Linked DNA regions of Gemmobacter sp. 24YEA27. Each later gene encodes a partner of the first gene's protein in a complex. Links are inferred from orthologs where the notes say so. Each region holds a gene or a part of one and is shown in the gene's direction. Other genes may lie near its edges. The genes, in order: nusB and rpsJ.

Region 1 (3,232 bases):
CAGCCGGCCTGCAGCGCAGCGACAAGCTCCGCTTCCTCCATCGCGGGGGCGGAGCAAAAATCCCGGGTCGGACGGTCCAGGTCCAGCGCGATCACCTCAAGCTCTGCGCCGAAGGTCCGGGCGAGCTGGTTGATCGCGGCCCCGCCCTGGCGGAAATTCTCGACCATCTGCACCGTCACCTCGGCCGGAAAGGCCGAGATGCCGCGCGCCGTCACACCGTGATTGCCGGCGAAAACCGTGATCTGCACCCGCCCGGCCTCGGGCACTGCCCGGCCCTGCCATGCGGCAAGCCAGCGGGTGATCTCCTCCAGCCGGCCAAGCGCGCCGGGGGGTTTTGTCAGAACCGCATCACGCGCCCTGGCCGCCGCAACGGCGCCCGCATCCGGGGCCGGCAGTGCGGCACAAAGGGCACGAAACTCAGCGAGGGTGACCGGATCCGGGCTTTGCATGGAGTTCTCCGGGAAAGCGGCGCCATTACAAGACGCCGGAAAAGGCGCAGGACAGGAGCGGGAGTTGATCCCGCCGCGCCCAGCGGTTACCCCATGATGATGCGCCGTTCCAGCCGGAAAGCCCCGATGACCAAAAACAGCCCGCAACCCGCGCGCTTCCCCGCCGGGCGTATCCTCCAGGACCTGCCTTCGGCCTTTGCGCTCCTGACCCGGCTGCCGGTTCCGGCGCATCGCCACAGCGGCGCGTCAAGCGCCTGGGCCTGGCCGCTGGTCGGCCTTATATGCGGGGCGATCGGCGTGGCAGTGATCTGGCTTGGAGAGGCGGCAAGGCTCTCGCCGGGTGTGATCGCCGCGATGGCGATGGCCGTGATGGCGATGGTGACCGGCGGGCTGCATGAAGACGGGCTGGCCGATACCGCCGACGGGCTTTTCGGGGGCCGCACGCGGGAACGCCGGCTCGAGATCATGAAAGACAGCCATATTGGCAGCTTTGGAACCCTCGCGCTGCTGCTGGTGACGCTGGCCGCCTGGTCGGCGCTCACCGCGCTGATCCGCACCGGGCAGGCGGTGCCGGCACTGCTGGTGGCCGCCGCGCTGTCGCGGGCGCCGATGGCGGCGATCATGGCGGCCTTGCCGCCCGCGCGTCAGACCGGGCTTTCGGCGACAAGCGGCCGTCCGGGGCTTGCCACGGCGCTGATGGCGGTCGTGATCGGGTGCGGGCTCGCGCTGGCGATTGGCGGGCGGCAGGCGCTCCCCGCGCTGCCGGCGGTGCTGATCATCTGCGGGCTGCTGGCCGCCTCGGCGGCACGACGCATTGGCGGTCAGACCGGCGATATCCTTGGCGCAAGTCAGCAGCTGGCCTTTGCCGCCAGCCTTGCGGTCTTCGCCTGACGCCACGAGAACAACCGCGCTGGCTCTTGCGTCTGCGCCCACATTGGCGCAAATGACCCGCCTGTGTTAAGAAGCCAAATGAACAGCGGAACGGCCCCATGACCTCGCGCGAAGAAAAACGCCAGATGAAATCGGCCGCGAGGCTCTACGCGGTTCAGGCCCTCTACCAGATGGAGATTTCTGGCCAGACGGTCAAAGCCGTGAGCCGGGAGTTCGAAGCTCATCGCTTCGGTGCCAGCTATGAAGAGGGCGATTTCGCCGAAGGCGATACCGATCTGTTCCGCAGCCTCGTCGAACATGCGGTCAACTGGCAGGCACTGGTCGATCAGATGACCGATCGCGCGCTGGTGGCAAAATGGCCGATTGACAGGATTGATCCGGTGATCCGGGCGCTGTTCCGCGCCGCCGGGGCCGAACTGACCCAGATGGACACGCCGCCGAAAGTGGTGATCAACGAATTCGTCGACATTGCCCGCGCCTTCTTCCCCGAAGGCCGCGAGCCGGCTTTCGTCAATGCAGTCCTTGATCATATGGCGCGTGAGGCAAAGCCCGCGTCCTTCTGATCGGGTGCCCCCGGGCTTTCAGGAACGGGTACTTCATGCGAGGCTGAGCCCTGTCATGAGACCGGGAATCACCCGGAAGGAGATCAGATGCGCCCCTTCACTGCCTTGTCCCTTGCCCTGGCCACCAGCCTTACTTTCGCCGCAGGAGGTGCCATCGCCGCCGAAACCATAACCGGCGGCGAATGGCTTGTGATCGCCCAGGACGGCGTTCGGGTCAGCTATGAGGCCAGCTTTGCAATTGATGCAGACGGCCAGATCACCGGAAAAGCGCCCTGCAACCGCTATTTCGGGCCGAACCAGGCCGAGCTGCCGGCGCTTGCGCTGACCGCGATTGCCTCGACACGGATGGCCTGTGACCGGATGGCGGATGAACATGCCTATCTGACAGCCCTTGGCGCGATGACCGGTGCCGAGATCCGGGGCGAGACACTGGTCATGACCGGGCCCGATGACAGCAGCCTGGAATTTGCCCGTGATCCTGGGTCGAAATCACTGGTCTGCGATACCTGCGGCGGCTGATCCTGTCGCCCTGACCTCAGCCGAGCGCCGCCGAAAACAGGTCATGCGCGCTGTTGTAGAACCGCGCGCGATGCTCGGGCGTCTCCATCGGAACCTCGTGACGGGCGCCGGGATAGAGATCCAGCCGCCCGCCCTGCCAGGCCCGCATCCGCCGCAGGATCGGGCCGGGCAAGACGATATGTTCACGGCTGCCAAGCGCCACCAGCGAGGGCAAAGCCGGCGCCGGCATCCGCGTCATCCGGGCACATTCGCGCAACGCATCGCGCAACCAGCCCAGTGATGGCCCTCCAAGCCGCAGCCCCGGCTCGGTTTCCAGCTGCCGGCGCAGCCAGGACCAGGTCGGCGCGTCGCCGGTCAGGTGATTTTTCTCGAAACTGGTGCGCAGGATATAGCTTTGCGCCGAGGTGCTGGGCGCATAGCCGCGATCTTGCGGCAAAGCGAGCGGCAGGCGTTGCATCAGCCCGGCCAGCGGCTTGCCCCAGACCGGGATGCGAATCCCCCACATCGGCGCCGAAAAGGCCGTGGCCCGGAACGGCAGCCCACGCGTCAGCGCCCGGAGCCCGATCAGCCCGCCCATCGAATGCGACATCTGCATCAGGGGGCCGCTCACCCCCAGCTCCGCGCCCTCTGCGGCAATCCAGGCCAGAACCGCATCCAGATCGCGCTGATAATCGGTAAAATGCTCGACATGGCCCAGCATGGGATCAGGCAGCGCACGCGGCGACAGACCCTGGCCGCGCCAGTCCAGCGTGACCATCGACCAGCCACGCTGCTGCATCTCGCGCGCGGCGGGCCCGTATTTCTCGACAT
Region 2 (3,134 bases), 1.4 Mb from region 1 along the record:
TCCTGCTCGGCCGCCAGGTGGGTATCCCCTACATGGTCGTCTATATGAACAAGGTCGACCAGGTTGATGACCCGGAACTTCTGGAACTCGTCGAGATGGAAATCCGCGAGCTTCTGTCGTCCTACGAATACCCGGGCGACGATATTCCGATCATCAAAGGCTCGGCTCTGGCCGCGATGAACGGCACCAATCCGGAGATCGGCGAGAACTCGATCCGCGAACTGATCGCGGCTGTCGACGCCTATATCCCGACCCCGGAGCGCGCTGTTGACCAGCCCTTCCTGATGCCGATCGAAGACGTGTTCTCGATCTCGGGCCGCGGCACGGTTGTGACCGGTCGTATCGAGCGCGGCGTGATCAACGTCGGTGACGAAGTCGAGATCGTCGGCATCCGCCCGACCTCGAAGTCGATCTGCACCGGTGTGGAAATGTTCCGCAAGCTGCTCGACCGCGGTGAAGCCGGCGACAATATCGGTGCGCTGCTGCGCGGCGTCGACCGTGACGGCGTCGAGCGTGGTCAGGTTCTGTGCAAGCCGAAATCGGTTCTGCCGCACACCACTTTCGAAGCTGAGGCCTATATCCTCACCAAGGAAGAGGGTGGCCGTCACACGCCGTTCTTCGCGAACTACCGTCCGCAATTCTACTTCCGCACCACGGACGTGACCGGCATGGTCAAGCTTCCGGAAGGCACCGAAATGGTGATGCCGGGCGACAACCTGAAGTTCGAAGTCGAACTGATCGCGCCGATCGCCATGGAAGAGAAACTGCGCTTCGCAATCCGCGAAGGCGGCCGCACCGTTGGTGCAGGCGTCGTTGCGAAAATCATCAAGTGATCTGAAGCCTTCGGGCTTTGTGATCCAGAGGCCGCCCTTCGGGGCGGCCTTTTTCGTTGCAAGCCCCCGGGCGGGTGTATTCCACAGAAGTCAGGGGTGAAGGGGCAGGAAGAGGGCCCAGCCTCTTCAGGTGTTTTCGGCGATTCGCAGGGCAGGGGCCTTGATTTCCTCATGCTTTGGTGCAAAAGGGGCGCGCGGCGCTGGAAAGTGCCGTCTGCCTGATTCTTCGGGTGGGTAGTTTGTTCCGCCCGTTCAGAGAAAAAGACCGTCAACATGTGAACCTATCGGATGCGGCCATCCTGGCCTCATCATGACGTTCCGAAGGAAGAAGCAATGCAAGGTCAGACCATTCGCATCCGCCTCAAGGCCTTCGATTACCGCGTGCTGGATGCCAGCACCCAGGAAATCGTTTCCACGGCCAAGCGCACCGGTGCAGAAGTCCGCGGGCCGATCCCGCTGCCGAACAAAATCGAGAAATTCACGGTTCTGCGTGGTCCGCATATCGACAAGAAGTCGCGCGACCAGTGGGAAATCCGTACCCATAAGCGTCTTCTCGACATCGTCAATCCGACCCCCCAGACCGTGGACGCGCTGATGAAGCTCGACCTCGCCGCTGGCGTGGATGTCGAGATCAAGGTGTAAGGGGGCAAAAATGCGTTCCGGTATTATCGCAAAGAAGCTGGGCATGACCCGGCTGTTCCTGGAAGACGGCAAGCAGATCCCGGTCACGGTGCTGCAGCTTGACGCCCTTCAGGTCGTGGCAAACCGCACCGACGACGTTGACGGCTATACCGCTGTTCAGCTCGGCGCCGGCACTGCCAAAGTTTCGCGCACCACTGCCGCGCAGCGTGGCCATTTCGCGAAAGCGAATGTCGCCCCCAAGCGCAAGCTGGTCGAGTTCCGCGTCTCGCCTGACAACCTGATCGAAGTGGGCGCCGAAATCTCGGCCGAGCACTACGTTTCGGGCCAGTTCGTCGACGTTGCCGGTACCTCGCTTGGTAAAGGCTTCCAGGGTGCGATGAAGCGTCACAACTTCGGCGGTCTTCGCGCGTCGCACGGTGTGTCGGTTTCGCACCGTTCGCACGGTTCGACCGGCCAGTGCCAGGACCCCGGCAAGGTGTTCAAAGGCAAGAAGATGGCTGGCCATATGGGGGCCGTTCGCGTCACCACCCAGAACCTGCAGGTCGTCAAGACCGATGCAGAGCGTGGTCTGATCCTCGTCAAGGGCGCTGTCCCCGGTTCGGCCGGCGGCTGGGTCACTGTCAAGGATGCCGTGAAAAAGGCTCCGCATGCTGACGCTCCGCGTCCGGCTGCCGTCAAGGCGCTCGCGGGTGCTGCTGCTCCGGCTGTGGAAGCAGTCGAAGGGGGTGAAGCATGAAACTTGATGTGATCAAACTCGACGGCGACAAAGCCGGTTCGGTTGACCTGAACGAAGCGCTGTTCGGCCTTGAGCCGCGCGCCGACATTCTGCACCGTGTGGTCCGCTGGCAGCGTGCGAAAGCACAGGCCGGTACCCATTCGACGCTGGGTAAATCGGATGTCAGCTACTCGACCAAGAAGATCTACAAGCAAAAAGGCACCGGTGGCGCACGTCACGGGTCCAAGAAAGCTCCGATCTTCCGTCACGGTGGTGTCTATAAGGGCCCGCAGCCCCGCAGCCACGCCCATGATCTGCCGAAGAAGTTCCGTGCGCTCGGTCTGCGTCACGCGCTTTCGGCCAAGGCCAAAGCCGGCGAACTGGTGATCCTCGACAGCCTCGCGCTGGCCGATGCGAAAACCGGTCTTCTGGCCAAAACCCTGGGCGAGCGTGGCTGGAAACGCGTTCTGGTCATCGATGGTGCAACGGTTGATGCGAATTTCGCACTGGCTGCGCGCAACATCGAAGGCGTGGACGTGCTCCCGACCATCGGCGCCAATGTCTATGATATCCTGAAGCGTGACACGCTCGTGATCACCAAAGCAGGTATCGAAGCTCTGGAGGCTCGCCTGAAATGAGCGCGAAACCCGAACATTACGACGTGATCCGCAAGCCGGTCATCACCGAGAAAGCCACTATGGCCTCGGAAAATGGCGCGGTTGTGTTCCAGGTTGCGATGGCATCGACCAAGCCGCAGATCAAAGAGGCCGTCGAGGCTGTCTTTGGCGTCAAGGTCAAAGCCGTCAACACCACCATCACCAAAGGCAAGGCCAAGCGTTTCCGCGGCCGCGCCGGTGAGCGTTCGGACGTGAAAAAGGCCTATGTGACCCTCGAAGAGGGCAACACGATCGACGTATCGACCGGCCTCTGATCGTCAGATCCCC

Evidence for each region.
Region 2: the proteins of nusB (region 1) and rpsJ are in contact, whole or in part, in a solved structure (PDB 3D3B), measured with the Escherichia coli proteins. The link is inferred for Gemmobacter sp. 24YEA27 from one-to-one orthologs.

The regions. Positions count from the first base shown.
Region 1 is NZ_JASJPW010000001.1:1,515,632-1,518,863, reverse strand. Bases 253-3,170 are described here. They hold nusB (transcription antitermination factor NusB), read left to right. Parts: upstream 253-1,438; coding sequence 1,439-1,903; downstream 1,904-3,170. Other genes in these bases: QNO18_RS07565 (alpha/beta hydrolase), read right to left, coding at 2,439-3,170; QNO18_RS07570 (META domain-containing protein), read left to right, coding at 1,991-2,422; cobS (adenosylcobinamide-GDP ribazoletransferase), read left to right, coding at 576-1,340; cobT (nicotinate-nucleotide--dimethylbenzimidazole phosphoribosyltransferase), read right to left, coding at 253-449. In the rest of the region: more of cobT, read right to left, coding at 1-252; more of QNO18_RS07565, read right to left, coding at 3,171-3,232. UniProt on the Escherichia coli protein: Part of the processive rRNA transcription and antitermination complex (rrnTAC). The complex forms an RNA-chaperone ring around the RNA exit tunnel of RNA polymerase (RNAP).
Region 2 is NZ_JASJPW010000001.1:72,492-75,625, reverse strand. The notes cover bases 1-2,820. They hold rpsJ (30S ribosomal protein S10), read left to right. Parts: upstream 1-1,166; coding sequence 1,167-1,475; downstream 1,476-2,820. Other genes in these bases: rplD (50S ribosomal protein L4), read left to right, coding at 2,208-2,820; rplC (50S ribosomal protein L3), read left to right, coding at 1,486-2,211; tuf (elongation factor Tu), read left to right, coding at 1-833. In the rest of the region: more of rplD, read left to right, coding at 2,821-2,828; QNO18_RS00465 (50S ribosomal protein L23), read left to right, coding at 2,825-3,121. UniProt on the Escherichia coli protein: Involved in the binding of tRNA to the ribosomes. Part of the processive rRNA transcription and antitermination complex (rrnTAC). The complex forms an RNA-chaperone ring around the RNA exit tunnel of RNA polymerase (RNAP).